2 regions of the Streptomyces sp. NPDC048001 genome follow, and region 2 is predicted to be linked to the other one. Evidence: riboswitches for the same ligand, from Rfam matches in the RefSeq annotation. Region 2 holds a riboswitch; the other holds the start of a gene.

The links. Region 2 has a riboswitch for cyclic di-AMP ahead of ACGF15_RS10920 (M23 family metallopeptidase). Riboswitches for the same ligand answer to the same signal wherever they lie in the genome.
Region 1: it holds a riboswitch for cyclic di-AMP, as region 2 does, so the genes downstream of both, ACGF15_RS14960 (C40 family peptidase) here and ACGF15_RS10920 (M23 family metallopeptidase) in region 2, are expected to answer to the same signal.

Annotation. Positions count from the first base shown of each region.
Region 1 is NZ_JBIDBN010000007.1:206,282-213,337, forward strand. Features, by position in the region: gene bioD (dethiobiotin synthase) at 1-103, opposite strand, end outside; gene ACGF15_RS14940 (adenosylmethionine--8-amino-7-oxononanoate transaminase) at 338-1,627, opposite strand; gene bioB (biotin synthase BioB) at 1,620-2,822, opposite strand; gene ACGF15_RS14950 (8-amino-7-oxononanoate synthase) at 2,967-4,139, shown strand; partial or broken gene ACGF15_RS14955 (ATP-binding protein) at 4,384-4,836, shown strand; gene ACGF15_RS14960 (C40 family peptidase) at 5,019-5,531, opposite strand; cyclic di-AMP (ydaO/yuaA leader) riboswitch at 5,535-5,689, opposite strand; gene ACGF15_RS14965 (hypothetical protein) at 6,036-6,350, opposite strand; gene ACGF15_RS14970 (ATP-dependent Clp protease proteolytic subunit) at 6,347-6,973, opposite strand.
Region 2 is NZ_JBIDBN010000005.1:91,847-98,902, forward strand. Features, by position in the region: gene ACGF15_RS10905 (DNA topoisomerase IV subunit A) at 1-472, opposite strand, end outside; gene ACGF15_RS10910 (pitrilysin family protein) at 654-2,033, shown strand; gene ACGF15_RS10915 (pitrilysin family protein) at 2,051-3,418, shown strand; cyclic di-AMP (ydaO/yuaA leader) riboswitch at 3,639-3,826, shown strand; gene ACGF15_RS10920 (M23 family metallopeptidase) at 3,839-4,624, shown strand; gene ACGF15_RS10925 (GntR family transcriptional regulator) at 4,991-5,668, shown strand; gene ACGF15_RS10930 (HPr family phosphocarrier protein) at 6,006-6,287, opposite strand; gene ACGF15_RS10935 (GNAT family N-acetyltransferase) at 6,450-7,056, shown strand, end outside.

The DNA of each region.
Region 1 (7,056 bases), on a different contig from region 2:
CGGCCACCGAACGGCCGCCCGCCAGCGCCGCGGCGGCGAGCGCCGCGGTCACCACCGTCTTGCCGATCCCGGTACCCGTACCCGTCACGACGATCACTGACATGCTGGTCTTCCCGTTCTCGTCCACCGACCGCCGCGCCTCGCGGCGGTCGCCACTGCCCCCGTCGGCCGCGGCCGGCCCCGGTCGCGGCGGTGCCCCGCCCCGCCGCCTTCCCGGACCGGCCGGGCGGGGCCCAGGAGGCCGGCACGGCGCCCCGCGGGGTGCCGTACCGGGCGCCGCTCTCCCGCTACGGGCGCGGCCCGCCCGGCCCGGCACCGGCCGCCCGGCCGGTGCGCCTCAGCCCGCCGCCGCTGCCGCGCACACCGCGCGGCAGACCTGCGCCAGGTCCTCGTCCCCCGTCACATACGGGGGCATCACGTACACCAGGTCGCGGAACGGCCGCAGCCAGACCCCCTCCCGGACGGCGGCGGCCGTCGCCGCCGCGATGTCGGCCTCGTGGTCCAGCTGCACCACCCCGATCCCGCCGAGCACGCGGACCTCGCGCACCCGCGGGAGCGCGGCGGCCTCGGCCAGCCCGGTGCGCAGCCCGGCCTCCAGCCGCTTCACCTCCGCCCGCCAGTCCTGCCCGAGGAGCAGGTCCAGCGAGGCACCGGCCACCGCGGCGGCGAGCGGGTTGCCCATGAACGTCGGGCCGTGGGCGAGCACCGGCACCTCGCCCCGCGAGATCCCCTCCGCCACCCGGGTCGTGCACAGTGTCGCCGCCATCGTCAGATAGCCGCCCGTCAGCGCCTTGCCCAGGCACATCACATCCGGCGACACCCCGGCGTGGTCCGCGGCGAAGAGTTCGCCGGTCCGGCCGAACCCGGTGGCGATCTCGTCGAAGACCAGGAGCACCTCGTGCTCGTCGCAGGCCTCGCGCAGCACCGCCAGGTAGGCCGGGGAGTGGAAGCGCATCCCGCCCGCACCCTGCACCACGGGCTCGACCACGACCGCGGCCGTCTCGTGCGCGTGCGCCGCGACCAGCGCGCGCAGCTCCTCGGCGTAGGTCTCGTCGTACTCCGCGGGCGGGGGCCCCGCGAACACCTGCCGGGGCAGGACCCCCTGCCACAGTTCGTGCATCCCGCCCTCGGGGTCGCACACCGACATCGGCTGCCAGGTGTCGCCGTGGTAGCCCCCGCGCCAGGTGAGCAGCCGCTGCTTGGCCGGGCGGCCGAGGGAGCGCCAGTACTGCAGGCACATCTTGGCGGCCACCTCGACGGAGACCGAGCCGGAGTCGCACAGGAAGACGTGCCGCAGCGGCTCCGGTGTGACCTCCACCAGCCGCGCGGCGAGCCGCACGGCCGGCTCGTGGGTGAGCCCGCCGAACATCACATGGCTCATCCGTCCCAGCTGGGCGGTGGCCGCCTCGTTGAGCACCGGGTGGTTGTAGCCGTGCACGGCCGACCACCACGAGGACATGCCGTCGATCAGCTCCCGCCGCCCGTGGACCTCCCGGGCCAGCCGGAGCCGGACGCCGGAGGCCGACTCCACGAGCAGCGGCTCGGTACGGCCCGGCATCGGGCCGTACGGGTGCCACACATGGGCCCGGTCCAGGTCCAGCAGCTCACCGGTGGTGAACTCAGGCATTGGGCGCCAGGTCCGTGCCCGCGCCGCGCCGCCGCACCGCGACCAGGTCGGTACGGGCTCCGGCCGGAGCCGCCTCGGGGGCGGGGGCGGACCCGGTCGCGGACGCGGTCTCCCCGGCGCCGCCGGAGCAGCCGCCCGAGCCCTCGCCGCACACGGAGCCCGCCGCGCCCGCGGAGCCGCAGCCCCCGGCCGCCCGGTGCTCCGGCAGGGTCGTCGTGCCGGCGCCCTCGACCTCGAAGCCGGCGTCGGCGATCATCTCCAGGTCCGCCTTGCCCGCCTGGCCCTCGCTGGTGAGGTAGTCGCCGAGGAAGATCGAGTTCGCCAGGTGCAGGGCGAGCGGCTGGAGACTGCGCAGATGGACCTCGCGCCCGCCCGCCAGGCGGACCTCCACGTCCGGGCAGACGAAGCGGACCATGGCCAGGATCCGCAGCGCGCGCTGCGGGGTCAGGTTCCACTCCTTGGCGAGCGGCGTGCCCTCGAAGGGGATCAGGAAGTTCACCGGCACGGAGTCGGGGTCCAGCTCGCGCAGGGCGAAGACCACGTCCACCAGGTCCTCGTCGCTCTCGCCCATGCCGGCGATCAGGCCGGAGCACGCGGACAGCCCGGCGGCGTGCGCCTTGTTCACCGTGTCCACCCGGTCGGCGTAGGTGTGGGTGGTGGTGATCTCCCCGTACGTCTCCTCGGACGTGTTCAGGTTGTGGTTGTAGGCGTCGGCCCCGGCGGCCCGCAGCCGCTCGGCCTGGCCGTCGGAGAGCAGGCCGAGGCAGGCGCACACCTCGACCTCGCCGTTCTGGTCCTTGATCGCCTCGATGGTCCTGGACACCCGGTCCACGTCCCGGTCGGTCGGGCCCCGCCCGCTCGCCACCAGGCAGACGCGCTTCGCGCCGCCCGCGACGCCCGCGGCCGCCGCCTCGGTCGCCTCCTCCGGCTTCAGCCAGGTGTACTTGAGGATCTCGGCCTTGGAGCCGAGGCGCTGCGAGCAGTAGGAGCAGTCCTCGGGGCACAGCCCGGACTTGAGGTTGACGAGGTAGTTGAGCTTCACCCGCCGTCCGAACCACTGGCGGCGGACCCGGCCGGCCGCGGCCACCACCTCGAGCAGGTCGTCGTCGGAGGTCGCCAGGACGGCGAGCGCTTCTTCACGGGTCGGCAGCTCGCGCCGCATGCCCTTTTCCACCAGCGTGTTCAGCAGGTCCATGGCGCTGATCCTGACGCACCGCACGGGCCCGGGCCAAGGAGGATGTGCACAACGGCGGTGGAATCAGGTGTGTGTATGACCACATCCCGCGCGCGCTGCCGCCCCGCTAGGGTCTGTGCGCTGCCTACAAAAGGACCGGACCCCATGGCGCAGGCCCCCCGCGATCCCGTCGACCGGATCGACCCCTTCGACTGGATCGACGAGGAGGCGCGCCACCGGGCGCGCGCCGGGCTCGTCCGCACCCTGCGCCCCCGCGAGGCCGCCTCGGAGCTGCTGGACCTGGCGGGCAACGACTACCTGGGGCTGACCCGCCGCCCGGAGGTCGCCCGGGCCGCGGCCGACGCCGCACTGCGCTGGGGCGCAGGCGCCACCGGGTCCCGCCTGGTCACCGGGAGCACCCGGCTCCACGCCGAGCTGGAGCGCGAGCTGGCCGCCTTCTGCGGCTTCGAGGCCGCGCTGGTGCTGTCCTCCGGGTACGCGGCCAACCTCGCCGCCGTCACGGCCCTGGCCGGGCGCGGTGCGCTGGTCGTCTCGGACGCCGCCAACCACGCCTCGATCGTCGACGGCTGCCGGCTCGCCCGGGCGGAGACGGCCGTGGTGCCGCACGCCGACCCGGACGCGGTGCACAAGACCCTCCAGGCGCACCCCGGGCGGCGGGCGCTGGTGGTCACGGACTCGGTGTTCTCCGTCGACGGGGACGCCGCACCCCTGGCGGGGATCGCCGGCGCCTGCCGGGAGGCGGGCGCCGCGCTGCTGGTCGACGACGCGCACGGGCTCGGCGTGCTCGGCGACGGAGGCCGGGGCGCCCCGTACGCGGCGGGCCTCGCGGGGGCGCCGGGCACCGTGGCGACCGTCACCCTCTCGAAGTCGCTCGGCAGCCAGGGCGGTGCCGTCCTCGGTCCGGCGCGTGTCGTGGAGCACCTGGTCAACACCGCCCGCCCCTTCATCTTCGACACCGGCCTCGCCCCGGCCGCCGCCGCGGGCGCCCTCGCGAGCCTCGGGGTCCTGCGGCGCGAGCCGCACCTGCCCGCCCGGGCCCGCGCGGTCGCCACCGAGCTGCACCGGCGCTTCACCGAGGCCGGTCTGACGGCCGCCCGCCCGGACGCCGCCGTGGTCTCGGTGCGGGCACCGTCGCCGGAGGCCGCGGTGCGGTGGGCAGCCGACTGCCGGGACGCCGGGCTGCTGGTGGGCTGCTTCAGACCGCCGTCGGTGCCCGACGGCGTCTCCCGCCTCCGGCTCACCGCCCGGGCCGATCTCACGGACCGCCAGGTGGCCGCCGCGGCCGGAACCGTCCTGGCGACCGCGCCGCCGGGATGAGCCCGCCGCGGCCCGCCCGGGGAGGGCGGCGCGCGGGCTGCCCTCGCCCGGCGGGCCCGGCCGCCCGTGCCGAACAGGTGCACGCCTCGGGCATCACCGCTTCGGGCGACAGTTGTCCCCTGATCCGGGCGGAACGCCTCCCCCGCCCGGTGCCGGATGGCACCCTGTCGGCGTTGGGCATTCCGGGGCGGGCCGCCCCGCGCGGCCGTCCGGACCGCGCCCCGGTGGAAGGGACCGCAACGCCATGGCAGACCGTCAAGAAGCCTCCGTCACCCTGCCGAGCGATCCGGTGTCGGTCTCCACGGCCCGGCGGTACGCCGCCGACGTGCTGGGCGCCTGGCGGCTGCCCGGGGACGGCGAACTGCGGGACTCGGTCCGCCTGATCGTCTCCGAGCTCGCCACCAACGCCGTTCAGCACACCTTCGGGCAGTCCCCGACGTTCCGCGTCGACCTGTTCCTGGAGGAGGCGGGAACCGGGGACGGCGGGCCGGGCACGGCGGCGGGACGGCTGCTGGTGGGCGTCACGGACAGCCACCCGCGCTGGCCCCGCCGGCTTCCCGCGGCGGTGCGGCAGGACAACGGGCGCGGCATGGGGATCATCCGCTCGCTCACGGCCCACCACGGCGGACGGATGTTCGTCAGCCCGACGGAGGACGGCGGCAAGACGGTGTGGGTCGTCCTGCCCCTGCCGGAACCGGAGCCGCTGACGGAGCCCGCCCTCCCGCCCCGGCACGGCCGGGGCGAGCCGGGGCCCCGGCCCCCGGCGGCAGCCGAGGCCGGGCTCGGCGGCCCGGCGGCCCGGGAGCGCCTTCCCCGGGCGGCCGGGAGCGCCTCCCCCGAGCGGCCGGTCCCGGCCGCCCAGGCCGTCCCGCCGCCGGGTCACCGCACCCGGCCGTAGGACACCCGCTTCGTCCAGATCTTGGCCAGCCGCACCACGTCGCCGGTCTTGGGGGAGTGCCAGATGCGGCCGCTCCCGGCGTAGATGCCCACGTGGTAGACGGAACCGCCGGAGTGGAAGAACACCAGGTCCCCGCGGCGGCGGTTGCCCGCGGAGATGCGGCTGGTGCGGTTGTACTGCTGCTGGGCCGTGCGCGGCAGCGCCTTGCCCGCCTTCCGGTACGAGTAGAGCGTCAGCCCCGAGCAGTCGAACCGGTAGGGCCCGGCCGCCCCGTAGCGGTAGGGCGCGCCCTTCTTGGAGGCGGCCACCCGGAGCGCCGTGCCCGCGTGGCTGCTCGACGCGGCGGCCTCCGGTGCCGCGCCCGGCACCAGGAGGGAGCCGCCCACCACGGCGGCCGTCAGTGCCGAGACGACGCCCGTGCGGGGGAGGCGGGCGCCGCGGGGGGCGGCGGGCACGGAGGAGGAGGGGAACGGAACCTGCGTCTGCGCGGTCATGCGCAACCCTTCGTCTGCCGCCTGTGAAGGGTGACCTGTCGGGTTCGGACCGCGAAGACGCCCGGCCGCCGCAGCGGCTTCACCCCGAGGAGCGGACCGGAACCACCGGTCGCCCCGTACTGCCGGGTCCTCCACTCCTGCCGATGCACTTCCGTCGACCCGACGCCCGGCACGGCGGCAGGACTCAGCGTCCGCCCGGACCGCCCCGTCGAGGTGACGGGGGCTTGTCGTCCCAGGGATCGTGACTCACGGATGTCCGATTTCCGAGTTGAAACGGCTTTTGTGAAGCCGATCACGACTGATCTGTTCGGGTGGGCAGGGGTGTTGGGGCGCCCCCGGCTCCCGCCGGAACCATCGTCGTACCAGCATCGAAACCGACCGGTTCAGCCAAATCGGTGGTCCTCGCCCGCAACTGCTCCGGAGCACGGAGTCGTCGTCCCCGCTCCACCGAACGAGGGACGAACACCGTTACCCCGTCGGCGGTTGACAGGGGCGGACCTTCCGTCAGATCCCCTCCGGCCCCGAAAGGGGCGGCAGGGTCAGGCGGTTCGTCCGCCGTTCGCCGTCGAGGGCGCGCAGCGCCCGGGCCAGGGTCGCGCTGTGCACGTCGCTCTCCCCGTTGCGGTGCATCCGGGTGAGGGCATCGCGCAGCGCGATCGCGCTTCCCACCAGCGCCTGGGCGGACCGGAGCGCCTCGTAGGTGCGCTCCGCGCGGGCCGGGTTGGCGCGGCCGAGTCGGTCGGCGGCCTGGAGGTAGCTGTCGAGGTAGGCCCCCTCGGCCCGGGTCGGCGCGGGCAGTCGCGGCGGTTCGGGGATCACGCGGTCCACCCCGTGCCGCGGCGGCCCCCGAGGACGTGGTCCACCACTCCGTACGCCTTCGCCGCCCGGGCGTCGAGCACCAGGTCCCGTTCGAGGTCCCCGGCCACCGCGGCCTCGTCCCGACCGGTGTGACGGGACGTCAGGGCCACGGTCAGCGCGCGTCGGCGCAGCAGTTCCTCGGCGTGGACCGCGAGGTCGGAGGGGCTCCCGTGGAGCGGCTCGTCCACCGCGGGCTGCCGGAGCAGGATGCGTGAACCGGGCAGTGCCGAGCGCTTGCCCGGTGTGCCGGAGGCGAGCAGCAGCGCCGCGGTGGAGTCGGCCCTGCCGATGCAGGTGGTGGCGACGTCGCAGGTGATGGCCGCCAGCGTGTCGTATACGGCGGTCATCGCCGCGAAGGGGCCGCCGGGGGAGTTGATGTGGAGCTGGATGTCCTGCCCGGGTGAGGCGTGCTCCAGGAGGAGCAGCCGGGCGACGGCGTCGTTGGCGGCGGTGTCGTCGAGCGGCGCTCCGAGGACGACGATCCGCTCGCCGAACAGCTTCGCGTACGGGTCCAGGGTGCGGGTGCCGAGCGGGGAGCGGTCGGTGAACTCGGGCAGGGCATGGCGGGAGGCGGGACGGTGCACGGCGTACCTCTTCCGGTTCCGGAGTGCTGTCCTTGAAAATGTACAGGACGTACGTATCTCCGTCCCGGGAACGACGGGGAGCC
Region 2 (7,056 bases):
ACTGGAAGTCGACCGTGTCCTCGTCGATCGACTCCGTCATCAGCCCCGTGGCGTCGGCCATCCGGCACTCGGTGTAGCGCATCGCGGCGGGCGGGTCGTCGTTGCCGAGGGAGCCGAAGTTGCCGTGGCCGTCGACCAGGGGAAGGCGCATGGAGAAGGGCTGCGCCATGCGCACCAGGGCGTCGTAGATCGAGGCGTCGCCGTGCGGGTGCAGCTTGCCCATGACCTCGCCGACGACCCGCGCGCACTTCACGTAGCCGCGGTCGGGGCGCAGGCCCATCTCGTTCATCTGGTAGACGATGCGGCGGTGCACCGGCTTCATGCCGTCCCGCGCGTCCGGCAGTGCCCGTGAGTAGATCACCGAGTACGCGTACTCGAGGAAGGAGCCCTGCATTTCGTCCACGACGTCGATGTCGAGGATCCTCTCCTCGAACGCCTCCGGCGGTGGGGTCTTCGTGCTGCGGCGGGCCATCGCGGCTGCTGCTCCTTCACGTACCAGTGTGGATCCGACGCGCACCATTGTGGACCGTCCCGCCGACAACGCCCTCACGACCCGGAAGAGGGACGCGGAGGCCGGACGGGAACTTCGCCACCCGCTGGTGCGCTTGCATAGGGTGGCAGGACTCTTTCACATCGCGATCGAAGGGACGTACATGCCCATGGGTCACACGGCCACAGGCCAGGCCGGCTCCGGCGGCCTGACAGCGACCGAGCATCGGCTGGCCAACGGCCTGCGCGTGGTGCTCTCCGAGGACCACCTGACCCCGGTCGCCGCGGTGTGCCTCTGGTACGACGTGGGCTCCCGCCACGAGGTCGAGGGGCGCACCGGGCTGGCGCACCTCTTCGAGCACCTCATGTTCCAGGGCTCGGGGCAGGTGAAGGGCAACGGCCACTTCGAGCTCGTCCAGGGGGCCGGCGGCTCCCTCAACGGCACCACGAGCTTCGAGCGGACCAACTACTTCGAGACCATGCCCGCGCACCAGCTGGAGCTCGCCCTCTGGCTGGAGGCCGACCGCATGGGCTCGCTGCTCGCCGCACTCGACGACGAGTCCATGGAGAACCAGCGCGACGTCGTCAAGAACGAGCGCCGACAGCGCTACGACAACGTTCCCTACGGCACCGCCTTCGAGCGCCTGACGGCCCTCGCCTACCCCGAGGGCCACCCCTACCACCACACCCCGATCGGCTCGATGGCGGACCTGGACGCGGCGACCCTGGAGGACGCCCGGGCCTTCTTCCGCACCTACTACGCCCCGAACAACGCGGTGCTGTCGGTCGTCGGGGACATCGACCCCGAGCAGACCCTGGCGTGGGTCGAGAAGTACTTCGGGTCGATCCCCGGTCACGACGGCAAGCACCCGCCGCGCGACGGCTCCCTGCCGGACGTCATCGGCGCGCAGTTGCGCGAGGAGGTCGTCGAGGAGGTCCCGGCGCGCGCGCTGATGGCCGCCTACCGCCTTCCGCACGACGGCACCCGCGCGTGCGACGCGGCCGACCTCGCCCTCACCGTGCTCGGCGGCGGCGAGTCGTCCCGCCTGCACAACCGGCTGGTCCGCCGCGACCAGACGGCCGTGGCCGCCGGGTTCGGCCTGCTCCGCCTGGCCGGCGCGCCCTCGCTCGGCTGGCTCGACGTGAAGACCTCGGCCGGTGTCGAGGTACCGCGGATCGAGGCCGCCGTCGACGAGGAACTCGCCCGCTTCGCCGCGGAGGGACCGACTCCGGAGGAGATGGAGCGCGCCCAGGCCCAGCTGGAACGCGAGTGGCTGGACAGGCTGGGCACCGTGGCAGGCCGCGCCGACGAGCTGTGCCGCTACGCCGTGCTCTTCGGGGACCCCCAGCTGGCCCTCACCGCGGTGCAGCGGGTGCTGGACGTCAGCGCGGAGGAGGTGCAGGCGGTCGCCAAGGCCAGGCTGCGCCCGGACAACCGGGCGGTGCTGGTCTACGAGCCGCTGGCCGCCGACGAGTCGGCGGAGAACGCCGCAGAGACCGACGAGCCCGCACAGAACGTTGCGACCGAGGGGGCCGACCAGTGAGCGACGCTGCCGTGACCATGGACTTCCACCCGCAGCCCACCGCCGGGGAGCCCCGGCCCTGGGCGTTCCCCGCCCCCGAGCGCGCCACCCTGGACAACGGCCTGACGGTGCTGCGCTGCGACCGTCCCGGCCAGCAGGTCGTGGCGGTCGAGGTACTGCTCGACGCGCCGCTGGACGCCGAGCCGGAGGGTCTCGACGGCGTCGCCACGATCATGGCCCGGGCGCTCTCCGAGGGCACCGACCGCCACAGCGCCGAGGAGTTCGCCGCCGAGCTGGAGCGCTGCGGGGCCACGCTCGACTCGATGGCCGACCATCCCGGTGTGCGGGTCTCCCTGGAGGTGCCCGCCTCCCGGCTGCCCAAGGCGCTCGGGCTGCTGGCCGACGCCCTGCGTGCCCCGGCCTTCGACTCCGGCGAGGTCGACCGCCTGGTCCGCAACCGCCTGGACGAGATCCCCCACGAGATGGCCAACCCGGCCCGCCGTGCGGCCAAGCAGCTCTCCGCCGAGCTGTTCCCGGCGGCGCTGCGCATCTCCCGCCCCCGGCAGGGCACCCAGCAGACCGTCTCCCGGATCGACGCGGCCGCGGTGCGGGCCTTCTACGAGGCCCATGTCCGGCCCGCCACGGCCACCGCCGTGGTCGTCGGCGACCTCACGGGTCTCGACGTGGACGCCGTGCTCGCCGGGACCCTGGGCGCCTGGACGGGTGACAAGGCGGCGCAGCGCCCCGTCCCCGCGGCCACCGCCGACGACACCGGCCGTGTGGTGATCGTGGACCGGCCCGGGGCCGTGCAGACCCAACTGCTGATCGGGCGCGTCGGCCCCGACCGCCATGACAGCGTCTGGGCGGCGCAGGTGCTCGGCACCTACTGCCTCGGCGGCACCCTGACCTCCCGCCTGGACCGGGTCCTACGCGAGGAGAAGGGCTACACCTACGGGGTGCGCGCCTTCGGGCAGGTGCTGCGCTCCGCGCCGGACGGCTCCGGGGCCGCGCTGCTGGCGATCAGCGGGTCCGTGGACACGCCCAACACGGGCCCGGCCCTGGACGACCTGTGGAAGGTGCTGCGGACGCTCGCCTCCGAGGGGCTGACGGACGCCGAGCGGGACGTGGCCGTGCAGAACCTTGTCGGTGTCGCGCCGCTGAAGTACGAGACGGCCGCCTCCGTGGCGGCCACCCTTGCGGACCAGGTGGAGCAGTTCCTGCCCGACGACTACCAGGCGAGGCTGTACGCGCGGCTCGCGGGGACGGGGACCGTGGAGGCGACCGCGGCCGCGGTCGGCGCCTTCCCGGTCGACCGCCTGGTCACCGTGCTCGTCGGCGACGCCTCCGCGATCCGGGAGCCGGTGGAGGCCCTGGGGATCGGAGAGGTGACGGTGGTCGCGGGCTGACCGCCGCCCGCGTACGGGGGGACGGGTCCTCGGGCGTCTGCCCGGATCCGAGGGCCCGTCCCCTATGTCCTGAATGAGCGATTGATCTGGCTCTTTGGCGTAAGTGGCGTTATGTCATGTGGCGTGTATGACAAAAGCCCTTGTCCGTTTGGTGATGGGCCCTCCGACTGCCTAGCGTCGGTCCGGCTGTCCGCCCCGTACCTGCCGCACCGGCGGCACCGGACAGTCATCGCCGAGTCCCCGCAGGGTGTGAGCCCGGGGAGCCGGGGACCCAACTCCCCGCCCGTGGAGGGCGGCGGAGCGTTCTCCCTGGGGTGAATCGGGGGCCTTCGTCCGCGGAGGCGCCCGTAGGAGACCTTCCTGCTCCGAACCCGTCAGCTAACCCGGTAGGCGAGACGGAAGGAAAGGATCCGCCTCTCCATGGCGTTCACCCGTGCCACCGGGAAGCATCGTGCCCCGAGCCGCCTGACGCGCAGGACCGCGAGCCTCGCCGGTGCCGCCACGCTCGCCACCACCGGCGTCGTGGGCGGTCTCGCCTCCCCGGCCCTCGCGGCCGAGCCCCTGGCGGCCACCCCCGAGGACACCGGTCTGACGCAGGTCATCTCCGTGGAGACCTCGCTCGCCGACGAGATAGCCGACCAGGCCGCCGCGCAGCGCGAGGCCGCCGAGGAGGCCGCGGCGAAGCGGCGCGCCGCCGCCAAGGCCCGGGCCGAGGCCGAGCGCCGGGCCGAGGAGCGCGCCAGGGAGCTGCGCGAGGCCGAGGAGCGCGCCGCCCGTGAGGCCGAGCGCAAGCGCCTGAACGCCTACCGCCTCCCGGTGGCGGGCTCCCATGTGACCACCGGCTACCAGGCCGGCGGCGCCCTGTGGTCCTCGGGCAGCCACTCCGGTGTCGACTTCCGGGCCCCGATGGGCAGCTCCGTGGTCGCCGTCGGCGCCGGCACCGTCGTCGAGGCCGGCTGGGGCGGCGCGTACGGCAACAACGTGGTGATCCGGATGGACGACGGCACCTTCACCCAGTACGGGCACCTGTCCTCCGTCGGCGTCGGGGTGGGCCAGCGGGTCGCGCCGGGCCAGCAGATCGGCCTCTCCGGCTCCACCGGCAACTCCACCGGCCCGCACCTGCACTTCGAGGCGCGGACGACGGCGGAGTACGGCTCCGACATCGACCCCGTCGCCTACCTCCGCTCCCACGGCGTCGGCGTCTGACCCCCTGCGGCCCGCCCCGTCCGGGTGGGCCGCCCGCACCGGGCCGCCGTCCCGTCCCCGTGCGCCGGGCGGTCCGCACCGCGGACGGCCCCTCCGGCCCGCGGCGGTCTGGGCCGGATCCGTGTCCCGGCCCTCACCCGTGCCCCTGCCTTCACCCGTCCGGTGTCCCCTCGGCGGGGGTCCTCCCGTCCCTCGCGGGGAGGGCCTCCGCCGTCGCGGCCGACTGTTCCACCGATTCCGGCCAAAAGGCCAGAAGATTATGTGTGGATTCCGGTCGCCCTTCGGAAAACCCCGCCGACTGGAATAGAGTCACGGGACACGCGTCAGCCGGCGCTGGTTTCGTGCGGATACGGCGGAGGTTCGGTCATGCGCATTCCCGCGCACTCTGTATGCACGGCTATTCGCGACGACATCGTCTCCGGCGTCTTCCGGCGCGGCAGCCGCCTGACCGAGGAGCAGCTCGCCCGCCGCTACGGCGTCTCCCGCGTCCCTGTCCGCGAGGCCCTGCGGACCCTTGAGTCGGAGGGGTTCGTGGTGACCCGGCGGCACGCCGGGGCGCATGTCTGCGAGCCCACCGAGCAGGAGGCCGCCGACCTGCTGGAGGTCCGCACCCTGCTGGAGCCCCTCGGCGCGGCCCGTGCGGCCCAGCGGCGCAGCGAGGCGCATCTGAGGGTCCTGAGGGGCCTGGTCCGGCTGGGGCAGGACCGCGCCCGGCGCGGTCAGGGCGAGGATCTCAGGTCCCTCGGCACCTGGTTCCACGAGACGCTCGCCCAGGCCAGCGCGAGCCCCGGGCTGATCGCCCTGCTGACCCAGCTGCGCCACAAGGTGGCGTGGATGTACGCGGTCGAGCCCGCGGCGGCACCCGTCGAGGAGTGGGTGGAGCACGGCGCCATCGTGGACGCGGTCGCCCGGGGCGACGTGGAGCGCGCCCGCGCCCTGACGGCCCTGCACGCGGAGCGGTCCGCAGCGGCCCACCGGCTCCGCCGCGTGGAGCCCGTGAGGACCTCGCAACATTCCGTAAACACCGAACGCGTCCGCACGTAACACGAGGTCCGTATACAAAGGGGTGACGGGGGAGGGGCGTCCTTGCGATGCCCTCCCGGAATTGCGTGTATTTCCGTCGCGCCGGGTGCGTTGCTTCGCATGAATTCACGGCCCTGGATCGCGGGGGAATTCATCCGGGGAATTGCGGTGCCGCGTGCGGCGGCCGGCCGGTATCCGCGCCGGCGGTGGACGGTGGAGGGACCCCCGGACCCGGCGGACCACGGAGGTGTGCGCACCGCAGGGCGGCCCGGACCGGCAGTGAGCCGCGGCACCCTCCGGGGTGCCGCGGCTCACCGGGCGCGGACGTGCGGACGGCCGCCGGGGCCGCCCGCTGCGGTCAGACCGTCTCGGGCAGCTCGTCGAGGCCCTCGGCGACCAGCTTGGCCAGGCGGTCGAGCGCGGCGTCGGCGTCGGTGGCCTCGGAGGCGAGCACGATCTCCTCGCCGCCCTTGGCGCCGAGCCCCAGCACGGCCAGCATCGAGGCGGCGTTGACCGGGGCGCCGTCCGCCTTGGCGATGGTCACGGGGACCCCGGAGGCCGTGGCGGCACGGACGAAGATGGACGCGGGGCGGGCGTGGAGGCCCTCGGCCCAGCCGACATTGACGCGACGCTCAGCCATGGTGTTGCCCTTCGAGTGCTACGGGTTGTCTAGACCAGTGTGGCATACGGTCCGGCGTGCCCCCGCCGGGGCGGGAGCCCTCCCGGTCAAGGGGCGGACGGGCCTCAGCCTGCCCCCGGCCGCCCCGGTACGCGAGCGCAGGTACCGCCGTACGCTTGGCCCATGCCCACGCGGACCGAGCCGGAGCACGCCTACCCCGACCACTGGGAAGCCGACGTCGTGCTGCGCGACGGCGGGACGGCCCGCATCAGACCCATCACCCCCGCCGACGCCGACCGGCTCGTCAGCTTCTACGAGCAGGTCTCCGACGAGTCGAAGTACTACCGCTTCTTCGCCCCCTATCCCCGCCTGTCCGACAGGGACGTGCACCGCTTCACCCACCACGACTACGTGGACCGGGTGGGCCTGGCCATGGCCGCGGGGGACGAGTTCATCGCGACGGTCCGCTACGACCGCGTCGACGAGCGGGGCCGTCCGGCCGCCTACCCGGCCGACTCGGCCGAGGTCGCCTTCCTGGTCCAGGACGCCCACCAGGGCCGGGGGGTGGCCTCCGCGCTCCTGGAGCACATCGCCGCCGTCGCCCGGGAGCGGGACATCCGCCGCTTCACGGCCGAGGTCCTGCCCGCCAACACCAAGATGATCAAGGTCTTCCGGGACGCGGGCTACACCCAGCGGCGCAGCTTCGAGGACGGCTCCGTCCATCTCACTCTCGACCTGGAACCCACCGCGAAGTCCCTCGCCGTCCAGCGCGGGCGCGAGCTGCGCGCCG